One region of the Arthrobacter sp. JDC6 genome, then DNA from elsewhere that is predicted to be linked to it. Evidence: predicted binding sites of a transcription regulator. Region 1 holds the regulator's gene; each other region holds the start of a gene.

Region 1 (3,271 bases):
CTGTCCGGGTACCGGTTGAGGCCTGCAGCTGCTTCCGTGACCGCCGCGCTGATGGCGGCGCGCACGTCCGCCGGAACACCATGGGTGTTCTCATTGACGTTCAGCAAAATGGGAACGTCCAGTTGGGGTGCCCCGTAGGGGGTCAGCCCGCGAAGATTGCTGCGGAGGGGAAGTCGGTTCAGACGCTCTAGCTGGTCGTTCACCTGAACAGTTTAGTTGCCGCGGCAACTACCGGAAAATGTGACGGATTCTGTTCGCCACCGGCGTTGCTGTCCCGGTCATCTTTCTCAAAGGCCAACACCAGGTGCCGCTCAGTGCGTGGGGACGAACAGCTGCTGCCCCGGCAGCACAGCGGCGGCCGGAAGGTTGTTGAGCTGGACGATGTCCGCCACCACGTCCCGGGCATCGCGGTCCGGAGCAACAGCGCCTGCGATGCTCCACAACGACTGACCCGCCTGCACCGTCACGGTGACCGTCGGCGTCACGGCCAAATCCGCAGCTGAATCGGATGCCTTGGCCGGTGCGTTGAAAAGTCCGGACAGGGACAGCAGGAGTACCGCAAGGAGCACAAGCGGAACTCCGATCAGGACGATCCGCCCCCGGCGGGTCAGCCGCAGGGGCGCTGCTGACGGCGTCCGGCGCTGCGAGGGCTTCCGGGTCTGCAGGGAAACGCGGTGCGTAGGTGAAACCTGGTGAAGAGATAAAGCTGACATGAACTAAGCCCTCCTGGACCTGCCGTGCTGCCCGGGTGTCCGCCCGCTGCCGCCCTGCCGTTCACACCGTATCCGGAGCTTCTCCGGCCATGTTTTCGAACGGGGCAATCGCTGGTTAGAACACATGTTCGAACTTTGCTTGTTAAGTTTTAGCACCTATCAACGAACAATGTCGAGACTCGCTAGAACAAATGTTTGAAAAAGCAATGTGGCTGGCCTAGCTTTGAACCAAAGAACAACCACCACTGAAGTTGAACAGCAGGGTCTGACAATGACAGTGGGAGTCCTTCCGGCGGCGCTGTGGAACAGGCCGCAACGGAAGATCCGGCGGCAAGCGAAAGGCATTGGCGAATATGGCAGCAGCAGCCGCCGGGGGCAGGACCGCCCCGCAACCCAGGAAGACCGCCAAGGGCTTGACCCCCCGGCAGAAGAAGATCCTCGAGACCATCCAGCGCTCGGTCAATGACAACGGCTACCCGCCCTCCATGCGGGAGATCGGCGACACGGTTGGCCTGGCCAGCCTGTCCAGCGTGACCCACCAGCTCTCGCAGCTGGAGAAGCTGGGTTACCTGCGGCGCGACCCCAAACGGCCGCGGGCCATGGAGGTGCTGATGCCCCTCACGCTGGACAGCGGAAGCAATGCCGCCGGCGCCTCCCCCGCGCCGCAGGCCACGGGCGGCGGTGCCACGGTAACGGAGCTGCCCACCGCGCTGGATACGGCCATGGTTCCGCTGGTTGGCCGGATTGCTGCCGGCGGTCCCATCCTCGCTGAGCAGCTCGTGGAGGATGTCATGCCGCTCCCCCGCCAGCTGGTCGGCCAGGGCGAGCTCTTCATGCTTAGGGTGGCCGGCGACTCCATGGTGGATGCCGCCATCTGTGACGGTGACTGGGTGGTGGTGCGGCGCCAGGCGGACGCAGCCAACGGGGACATCGTTGCTGCCCTGCTGGATGACGAGGCAACCGTCAAGACATTCCGCCAGCGCGACGGCCACACCTGGCTGCTGCCCCAAAACACGCAGTACGAACCCATTCTGGGCGACCATGCCACCATCATGGGCAAGGTTGTCTCGGTCCTGCGTTCCCTCTGACCGGGTCTCCCGCGAAGGGACGGCCTGCCGGAAATTGCACGGCGGCTGCCCCCGCTGGCGTCGTTCGCCGGCCGGGCCCTACGTGGCCGCGTCCGCGCCCAGCCTGGCCAATGCCGCCAGCGCCTTGCTGCGGTCCGTGGTAGCCCAGAACGGCGGCAGAGCGCCGCGGAGGAATCCGGCGTAGCGCTCTGTTGCCAGCCGGGAATCCAGAACGGCCACCACTCCCTTGTCTCCCGTGGACCGGATCAGGCGGCCGGCACCCTGGGCCAGCCTGATGGCGGCATGCGTGGCCGAGACGGACATGAAGCCGTTTCCGCCGGCCTGGGCCACGGCACGCGAACGCGCGGTCATCAGCGGATCATCCGGCCTGGGGAACGGGATGCGGTCGATCACCACGAGGCGGCAGGAGCCTCCCGGAACGTCAACCCCCTGCCACAGGGACATAGTCCCGAAGAGGCAGGTGTCCGGTTCGTCGGCGAACTGCTTCACCAAAGCGGTCATGGTCGACTCGCCCTGGCAGAGGACAGTCACATCGAGCTTCGGCCGCAGGGCGTCGGCAGCCTCTTCGGCAGCCCGTCGGGATGAAAACAGGCAGAGGGCACCCCCGCCGGACGCTTTGATGAGCGCTTCCAGTTCCTCCAGCGCCTCCGGCGAAACGCCGCGGCCCGGCTTTGGCAGGTGGCCGGCCACGTAGAGGATGCCCTGTTTCGGGTAGTCGAAGGGCGAGCCGACATCCACACCCGTCCAGCTGGGTGCGCCGTCGCCGATAAGGCCCAGTCCCCCGGCCGCGGGTTCAAATGCCGAGCCAATGGCGAGGGTTGCGGACGTCAGCACGACGGTGTGCCCGGCGAAGAGTCCTTCCCGGAGCCTGCCTGCCACGGACAGCGGCGCGATGTTGACCAGGACCGGGGCATTGTCATCGGGCTGGGAATATCCCTGGCCGGGATCGAACGTGCCGGCCCGGGAAAACCACACGACCTCGCGGTTTTCACGGGCAGCAATAAGCCGCTCACACAATTCCAGGATGAGCATGAGGCGGGACCGGGCCAGCTGCCGGCCGCCGTCGGCCGTGGCGTTGCTGTCCCCCTTGGAATCGGACAACGCGGCCCGGCACGCCTCCCGCAACTGGTCCATGCAGTCCAGCTGTTCGTCGTTCAGCCCGTTGGGAAGCAGGCCGCTGGGCGCACCGGCGAGGGCCAGTTCAAGGTTTGCGGCTGCGGCGTTCAGCGCGTCCACCGTGATGGCGGTATGTTTGCGGGCGCCGGAAGCGGCAGCGTGGACCATGGCCACCGACAGCTGACCGGACACGGCTCCGGTGACCCGGTCCTGCAACTCGTGCGCTTCATCCACCACCACGACGTCGTACTCGGGCAGGACTGCAAGTCCTTCGAAGGCGCTGACGGCCAGCATGGCGTGATTCGTCACCACCACATCTGCCTCGGCTGCGTCCTGCCGGGCCAGCTCGCTGAA
Region 2 (3,271 bases), 860 kb from region 1:
TAGCTGCCCTGTTCCAGCGCCCTGTTCTAGCGGCCTGTTTTCCCAGCCCTGTTTTTCAGCCCAGCTCCAGCAGCCGCACCCCATGGTGAGGCCGGGGATCAGACGGTGACCCTGCCGGCGTCGTCCACTGCCCAGGTGGGGTTGTACGCCACTTCCCAGCGGAACCCGTCGGGGTCGGCAAAATAGCCCGTGTAGCCGCCCCACGGCTGGGTGACCGGCTCGGCAATGATGTCAGCGCCGGCCTCCGCGGCCTCTTCCATGACCCTGTCCACGTCCCCGGGACCGGCGACGTTGTGGCTGAGGGTGATGCAGGGGATGCCGGCGGGAGGGCTGGTGCCCGCTTCGGCCTGCATTTGGCGGACGTCCCACAGGGACAGCACCAGGCCGTGGTTCACCTGGATGAACAGCACTTCCCCGGCAACCTCACGGTGGACCGGCCAGCCAAGGCCATCAACGTAGAAGTCGCGGGATGCCTGAACATTGCGGACTCCGAGGGAGATAAAGTCGACTCTTGGCTCCATGCTTCGATACTGTCAGATGATGGCGACAATTCAAGGAAACGATAGGGATGCCCGGGCCGACAAGGAACAGCTCGCTGCCGTTCGGGTTGCCGTTGATGAGGTGGATGAACAGATTGTCACCCTCATTGCCCGCCGCGAACGGCTGATCAGGATCGCCGGGACCCTCAAGGGTGATGACGCAGAGGTGCGTGCCCCGGGCCGGGTGGAGCGGATCATCGAGCACGTCCGGTCCGCCGCAGAGAAAAAGGACATCGATCCGGACATCGTCGAAGCAACCTACCGGGCGATGATCTCCGCGTTTATTGAACTTGAACTGCGGATCCACAAAGAAAACAGCTGACCTGTTCCGGGGGCTGGCGGAGGAGCCCTAAAGGGCTTCCTCCACCGGCACCCCGTGCTGGAACTCCCGGCCGTCCGCCTCACTGAAGGCTGACAGGACATGGCCCTGCCCCAGCCCGGTCAAGGCCGTCGCGGGAAAGCTCCCGGTAATGCTGTTGTCCGAGTGGGACACTCCCGACAGGTCGTAGTCTTCCTCGATTCCCTGGTCCCGGTTGAACGAGTAGCAGGCGATTGCCTCCCCGTTCATGAACTCAATGCACAGCCGTCGTTGCATGGAATAATCCGGCGAGGCTCCCATCAGGCCCACCACATAGGCCCCGGAGTCCGGAATGGTGCCGTCGATGTCGAACCGTGCAACCAGGGTGGAGTCCTGGGTCTTGATGCTTGCCTGCTTCAGGAGTGCGTCATCGGTACTCATGCCATCATCCTGCTCCCTGCCGCACGCTCCGTCCACCCCCGCCTATGTTTTGCTGCCTCCCCGGCGTAGACTGGATTCGTTCGAATACATATTCGAATAAGGGTCAAAATCTGCAGCTGCAGGGAGGCGCACGTGGGCATGTTCAGCGAGTCCGTTGACGTGGTGTGCTCCGCTTCCGGGCAGCCGGAATCCCTGACGTGGGCAGGAACGTCATACATCGTCTGTGCCGAACCTGTCCGCTGGTATGAACGCCGGCAATGGTGGGCAGAGGATACCCGGGCTCCGCTGGGAAGCGGACCGGGCGTGGTGGACCACGAAATCTGGCGGGTCCAGGTACTGCCTGCCAAAGTGGCGTCCCGCCCGATGGGGCCAGGAGAACCTGCCGTTGCCGAACCCCTCACCCTTGACCTGACCCGCCATATCCGCAGTGGCCGTTGGCGGCTGCTGCGGATCCATGACGGCCTTCGCCCCAAAACCGCATGAATCCCCACCTCCCATCACCATGAGCTTTACCCACCTCCACGTTTCCACGGCATTTAGTGCCCACTACGGTGTCTCCTGGCCTGAAGAGCTGGCAATGGCGGCCGCAGCCGACGGCGCAACGGCCCTTGCCTGCACCGACCGGGACGGGCTGTACGGCACCATCAAGCACCTCAAGGCCTGCATGGCGGCGGGCATCGACCCCATAGTGGGGGTGGACCTTGCAGTATTTGACGACGACGGCGATCACCGCACACAGGTATCCGGCAGGGTGGTGGTGCTGGCCCGCGGCCACAACAACGGTGCCGGGTACCGTGCGCTGTGCCGGCTGGTTTCCGATGCCCACGCCAGGACCTCGGGGAAAGCCGGGGGAGCGGTGCCCGCCGCGGTCACCCGTGCCGAACTCGCCTCCCGCACCCTTGACCCCCAGACCCTCAAGCCGGTGCTGACCGTCCTGATTGGACCGGATTCCGACGTCGGACGGGCCATGGGTGGCCGGCGCTACCTGCGTCCACGGACCCTGTTCAAGCAATGGCTGGATGCCATGCCCGCTGGAACGGTCGTGGCGGAAATTGTCTCCCAGCTCAGCGCTCCGGGGACTCCCTTCAGCACCGCACATGCAGTCCGCATGCTCAGGCTCGCAGAGGAACACCACGTACCCGCCATCCTCACCAACGCCGTCAGGTACTGTGCCGCAGACGGCGCACCAACCGCCGACGTCCTGGATTCTGCCCGGACCCTGAAGTCCCTTCCGGAACTTGCAGGTGAACCGCTCCTGCAGCCCACCGGGCAGGGCTGGCTGAAAACCTCCGAACAAATGCTGGGACTGGGAAAGGAAATCATTTCCGCTGCCGGTTACGGTGCAGCAGACCTCAAACAGCTGATGGCGCAAACAGAGGCGCTCGCCGACCTCTGCCGGATCGACCCCAGCACCGATATGGGGTGGAAGCAGCCAGTGGTTCCGGAAGCATCGGTTATTGGGATCAGCCAGGATCCGCACGCCGAACTGATCCAGCGCTGCCATGCGGGAATCGGCAGGCGTTTCCCGGGGATCTCAGGAAAACCCGAACAGGAGATGCTGTCCCGGCTGGAGCATGAGCTTGGCATCATCCGGAACCTGGGTTTCTCCGCCTATTTCCTGACGGTGGCGGAGGTATCCCGCATGATCCAGGACATGGGGGTCCGGGCGGCCGCCAGGGGCTCAGGAGCCTCAAGCCTGGTCAACTACCTGATCGAGGTCAGCCATGTGAATCCCCTCCAGCATGACCTGATCTTTGAACGTTTCCTTTCCAACGACCGGGCCACCCTCCCTGACATTGACATCGATGTGGAAAGCGCGGAACGCCACAACGTGTACCACAGGATTTTTGACCGGTTCGGCCCGGAGCGCGTCACCCTGATGAGCATGCAGAACGGGTACCGGGCCCGGGGGGCGGTTCGCGACGCCGGGCTGGCGCTGGGCATGGACGACGGCGAGGTGGGGGAGATCGCCAAGCAGTTGTGGCGCTTCTCC
Region 3 (3,271 bases), 1.5 Mb from region 1:
AACACCGGGCGTGGAAGCACGGGGCCCAGCAGGGTGAAAAGGGCATTGGAGGACACGCCGGCGGAGGAGGCAACCGGCCGGCTGAGCAGTTTCCGCACCGCCCGCCGTCGACGGTCCGAAAAACTGGTGACCAGCACCCGCTGGTGCACTTGGTGCCGCTCGATGGCGGCGGCCGTGCTGTGGACGGAGCCCCAGTCCTTGACGTCCAGGTTCAGCCGGGCGTGTGGCAGCTGGGTCACCAATTCATCGAACGTGGGGATGGGCTCGCGGCCGTTAATCCTGGCCTTGGCGACGTCCGCGGCCGGCAGGTCCGCCACGCGGCCGCTGCCGTCGGTCAGGCGGTCCAGGGCTTCATCGTGGAAGAGCAGCAGCACGCCGTCGGCCGTGGTGTGCACGTCCGTTTCCAGGTACCGGAAGCCCAGTTCGACGCCGGAGCGGAACGCGGCCATCGAGTTTTCCAGCCCCTCAGCCGAGAACCCGCGGTGGGCCATGGCGATGGGTAGCTGCCGCCCGGCGTCGTCCTTGTGCTCGAAAAAGGGCAGGGTCACAATGTGAGCGTACCCGAGCCGCGCGGGGTTGGGGCCGGCGGGTCAGTCAGCGCAGTCGGTTTCCCCGCATGGCACAATGTCCACCCCGTCGCCGCAGTGCAGGAGCGTCCGGCCGCGGCCGCCGTCCAGGTGGACCCAGACTGCCGTGTGGTCGGCGGTGATGGTGTCCACCACGCCGCCTGCCTCAAAACCGGGCGAAAGCAGGACGCGGACCCGGTCGCCCTGGCGCAGCTGCTTCCAGTGCGGAGCCGGGGTTGCTGGCCGGTGCGGCCCGTCGGCCATGTGCTGTTTGACGTTCCTTGCCATGGTTGCCCCCTATGAGCCGGCGTAAGTAGTGCCTGCTTTCCATGGTTCACGCTAGGGGGCGAAGGTAAACGCCAGGTGAGCGGCAGCTGTGAATACGGGGGGCTGCTGCGGTCAGGAAAACTGGACGCCCAGGGAGGCGAGCCGCGCCTCCAAAACCTGGGCCACGCCGTCGTCGTCAAAATGCGGTGCCCGCTGCCCCGCCGCGCGGATGGCCTCCGGATGGCCGCTGGCCATGGCATAGCCGTGACCCGCCCACCGGAGCATCTCGATGTCATTGGGCATGTCGCCGAAGGCCACCACATCCGCGGCGTCAATGCCCAGCCCCGAAGCGTACTCGGCCAGGGTAACGGCCTTGTTGACCCCCGGCAGGGAGAGTTCCAGCATGGCAACGCCGGGCGAGGAGTGGGTCGTCGCGGCCAGGTGCTCGACGGCGGGTGCCACCTCGGCGAGGAAATCATCGGGTGTGCCGTCGCGGACGATGGCAAGGAATTTGACCACCGAATCGTCACTGGTGAGCGTGTCCTTCAGCGGGGCCGGGGTGAATTCGGCCAGCAGCTCGCTGGATTCGTTTTCGATGAAGCCCGGTTCCAGATGGAATCCGGTGAGCGTTTCCGCTGCGAACAGGGCCGCGGGGCGGAGCGCCTTGATGATGCCGCGGACCTCCAGGACGGTGTGGATCGCCAGGGTGCGGGCGGAGACCAGGCGGTCCGTCTCCAGGTCCCAGACCACGGCACCGTTGGAGCAGATCACCCGTCCCGTGTGGCCCAGCTGCTCCTCGAGGGGGTGCAGCCAGCGCGGCGGACGGCCCGTGACAAACACGAGCTCGACGCCGGCATCGCGGCAGGCGTGGAAGGCGCGGATGGTGCGGGGGCTGATTTTTCCGTCGTGCCCAAGGATCGTTCCGTCAATATCGCTTGCTACCAGCCGCATGATGCCAGTCTACGTGGGGGTTTGCGCACCGTCGCCGCCGGGGCGGCCGCTTCGGGTCCGCGGGCTGTCCAGGGACGGCCGGGGTGGTGCCGTTGTCAGCCTCCGGGTCTACACTGAAACTATCGAACATATATTCGAATAAGGGTGTGTTGTGGGCGTTATTATCGGTCCCCGCGTGATAGATGCGGGCGCCTCGTTGTTCTCGGTGCTGATCTCCCCCGTGGCGGTGGCGGCAGGGTTTCCGTCTCCTGCGCAGGACTACTTTGACGGGCGGATCGACTTGAACGCGCACCTCATCAAGGACATCACCAGCACCTTCGTGGTCCGGGTCACCGGGGACTCCATGGAGGGCGCCGGCATCAGCGACGGTGACGAACTGATCGTGAACCGGGCACTGGAGCCGAAGGACGGGTGCGTGGTGATTGCGGTGCTGGACGGGGAGCTGACGGTTAAGCGCCTCCGCATCACCGGCACCGGCGTGGTGCTGCAGGCGGAGAACCCCAAATATCCGGATATCCACGTCCCCGCCCTGTCCGAGCTGACCATCTGGGGTGTCGCCACCAGGTGCCTGCACCATGTCTGAGGTATTCCATGTTTGAGGAGCAGCATGCCTAAGCCGGTGCTCATGCGGCGGATGCCGCAGATCGCCCACGTGGATGTCAACTGCTTCTACGCCTCCGCGGAGCGCGCCTTCGACCCCTCCCTGGAGGGCCGCCCGCTGGTGGTGCTGTCCAACAATGACGGCTGCGCGGTGACCCGCTCCCCCGAGGCGAAGGCCCTGGGCATCGCCACCGGCGAGCCCTGGTTCAAGCTCGCGCCGCGGGCCAAGGAGTGGGGCCTGGTGGCGAAGTCCAGCAACTATGAGCTCTACGGGGACATCAGCTCCCGGGTGATGGAGCTGCTGGGCAGGTACTCGGCGTGGCTGGAGGTGTACAGCATCGACGAAGCGTTCCTGGGCGTGAAGGGAAAACCCGACGAGCTGCTGGCCCTGGGCCGCAGGATGAAAGAGGCCGTGCGGCGGCACGTGGGGGTGCCGGTCTGCGTGGGCATCGCCCCCACCAAGACCCTGGCAAAGCTCTGCAACAAGTGGGCCAAGAACAACGCCGCTTTTGGCGGGGTCTGCCTCTGGGAGTCGGTCCCGGCCGACGTTCGCGAGGCCCTCATGGGCCGGTTGCCGGTGGACGAGGTGTGGGGCATTGCCGGGCGGCTGATGAAGCGGCTCAACGTGTTGGGCATCTTCACCGTGCTGGACCTGGTCCGGGCGGATCCGGTGGCGATCAGGGACAAGTTTTCGGTGGTGCTGATGCGCACCGTCCTGGAACTGCGCGGCACCCCGTGCATTCCCATGGAGGAGGAGCGCGTCGGCCGCGACCAGCTGATATTTTCCCGTTCCTTCGCCACTCCCGTGACCACCGCCGCCGGCCTGCGCGAGGTTCTGAGCATCTACGGGCAGCAGGCGAGCGCCAGGCTGTCCAAGCACGGACTGC

What was found. The regulator LexA, encoded in region 1, represses DNA repair genes until DNA is damaged. The targets are predictions, from matches to a motif close to TCGAACANNTGTTCGA.
Region 2: ACV095_RS09370 (DUF6504 family protein) is a predicted target of LexA. The motif match lies at 1,359-1,374, and genes of this name have one in related genera.
Region 3: ACV095_RS20010 (LexA family protein) is a predicted target of LexA. The motif match lies at 1,907-1,922, and genes of this name have one in related genera.

Annotation. Positions count from the first base shown of each region.
Region 1 is NZ_CM151278.1:2,855,089-2,858,359, forward strand. Features, by position in the region: gene ACV095_RS13270 (histidinol-phosphate transaminase) at 1-203, opposite strand, end outside; gene ACV095_RS13275 (LysM peptidoglycan-binding domain-containing protein) at 312-713, opposite strand; gene lexA (transcriptional repressor LexA) at 1,067-1,801, shown strand; gene ACV095_RS13285 (ATP-dependent DNA helicase) at 1,880-3,271, opposite strand, start outside.
Region 2 is NZ_CM151278.1:1,992,905-1,996,175, forward strand. Features, by position in the region: gene ACV095_RS09350 (SOS response-associated peptidase) at 1-3, shown strand, start outside; gene ACV095_RS09355 (VOC family protein) at 99-521, opposite strand; gene ACV095_RS09360 (chorismate mutase) at 538-861, shown strand; gene ACV095_RS09365 (hypothetical protein) at 889-1,278, opposite strand; gene ACV095_RS09370 (DUF6504 family protein) at 1,411-1,761, shown strand; gene ACV095_RS09375 (DNA polymerase III subunit alpha) at 1,781-3,271, shown strand, end outside.
Region 3 is NZ_CM151278.1:4,311,238-4,314,508, forward strand. Features, by position in the region: gene ACV095_RS19995 (glycerophosphodiester phosphodiesterase family protein) at 1-548, opposite strand, end outside; gene ACV095_RS20000 (hypothetical protein) at 591-854, opposite strand; gene ACV095_RS20005 (HAD family hydrolase) at 966-1,784, opposite strand; gene ACV095_RS20010 (LexA family protein) at 1,936-2,367, shown strand; gene ACV095_RS20015 (Y-family DNA polymerase) at 2,392-3,271, shown strand, end outside.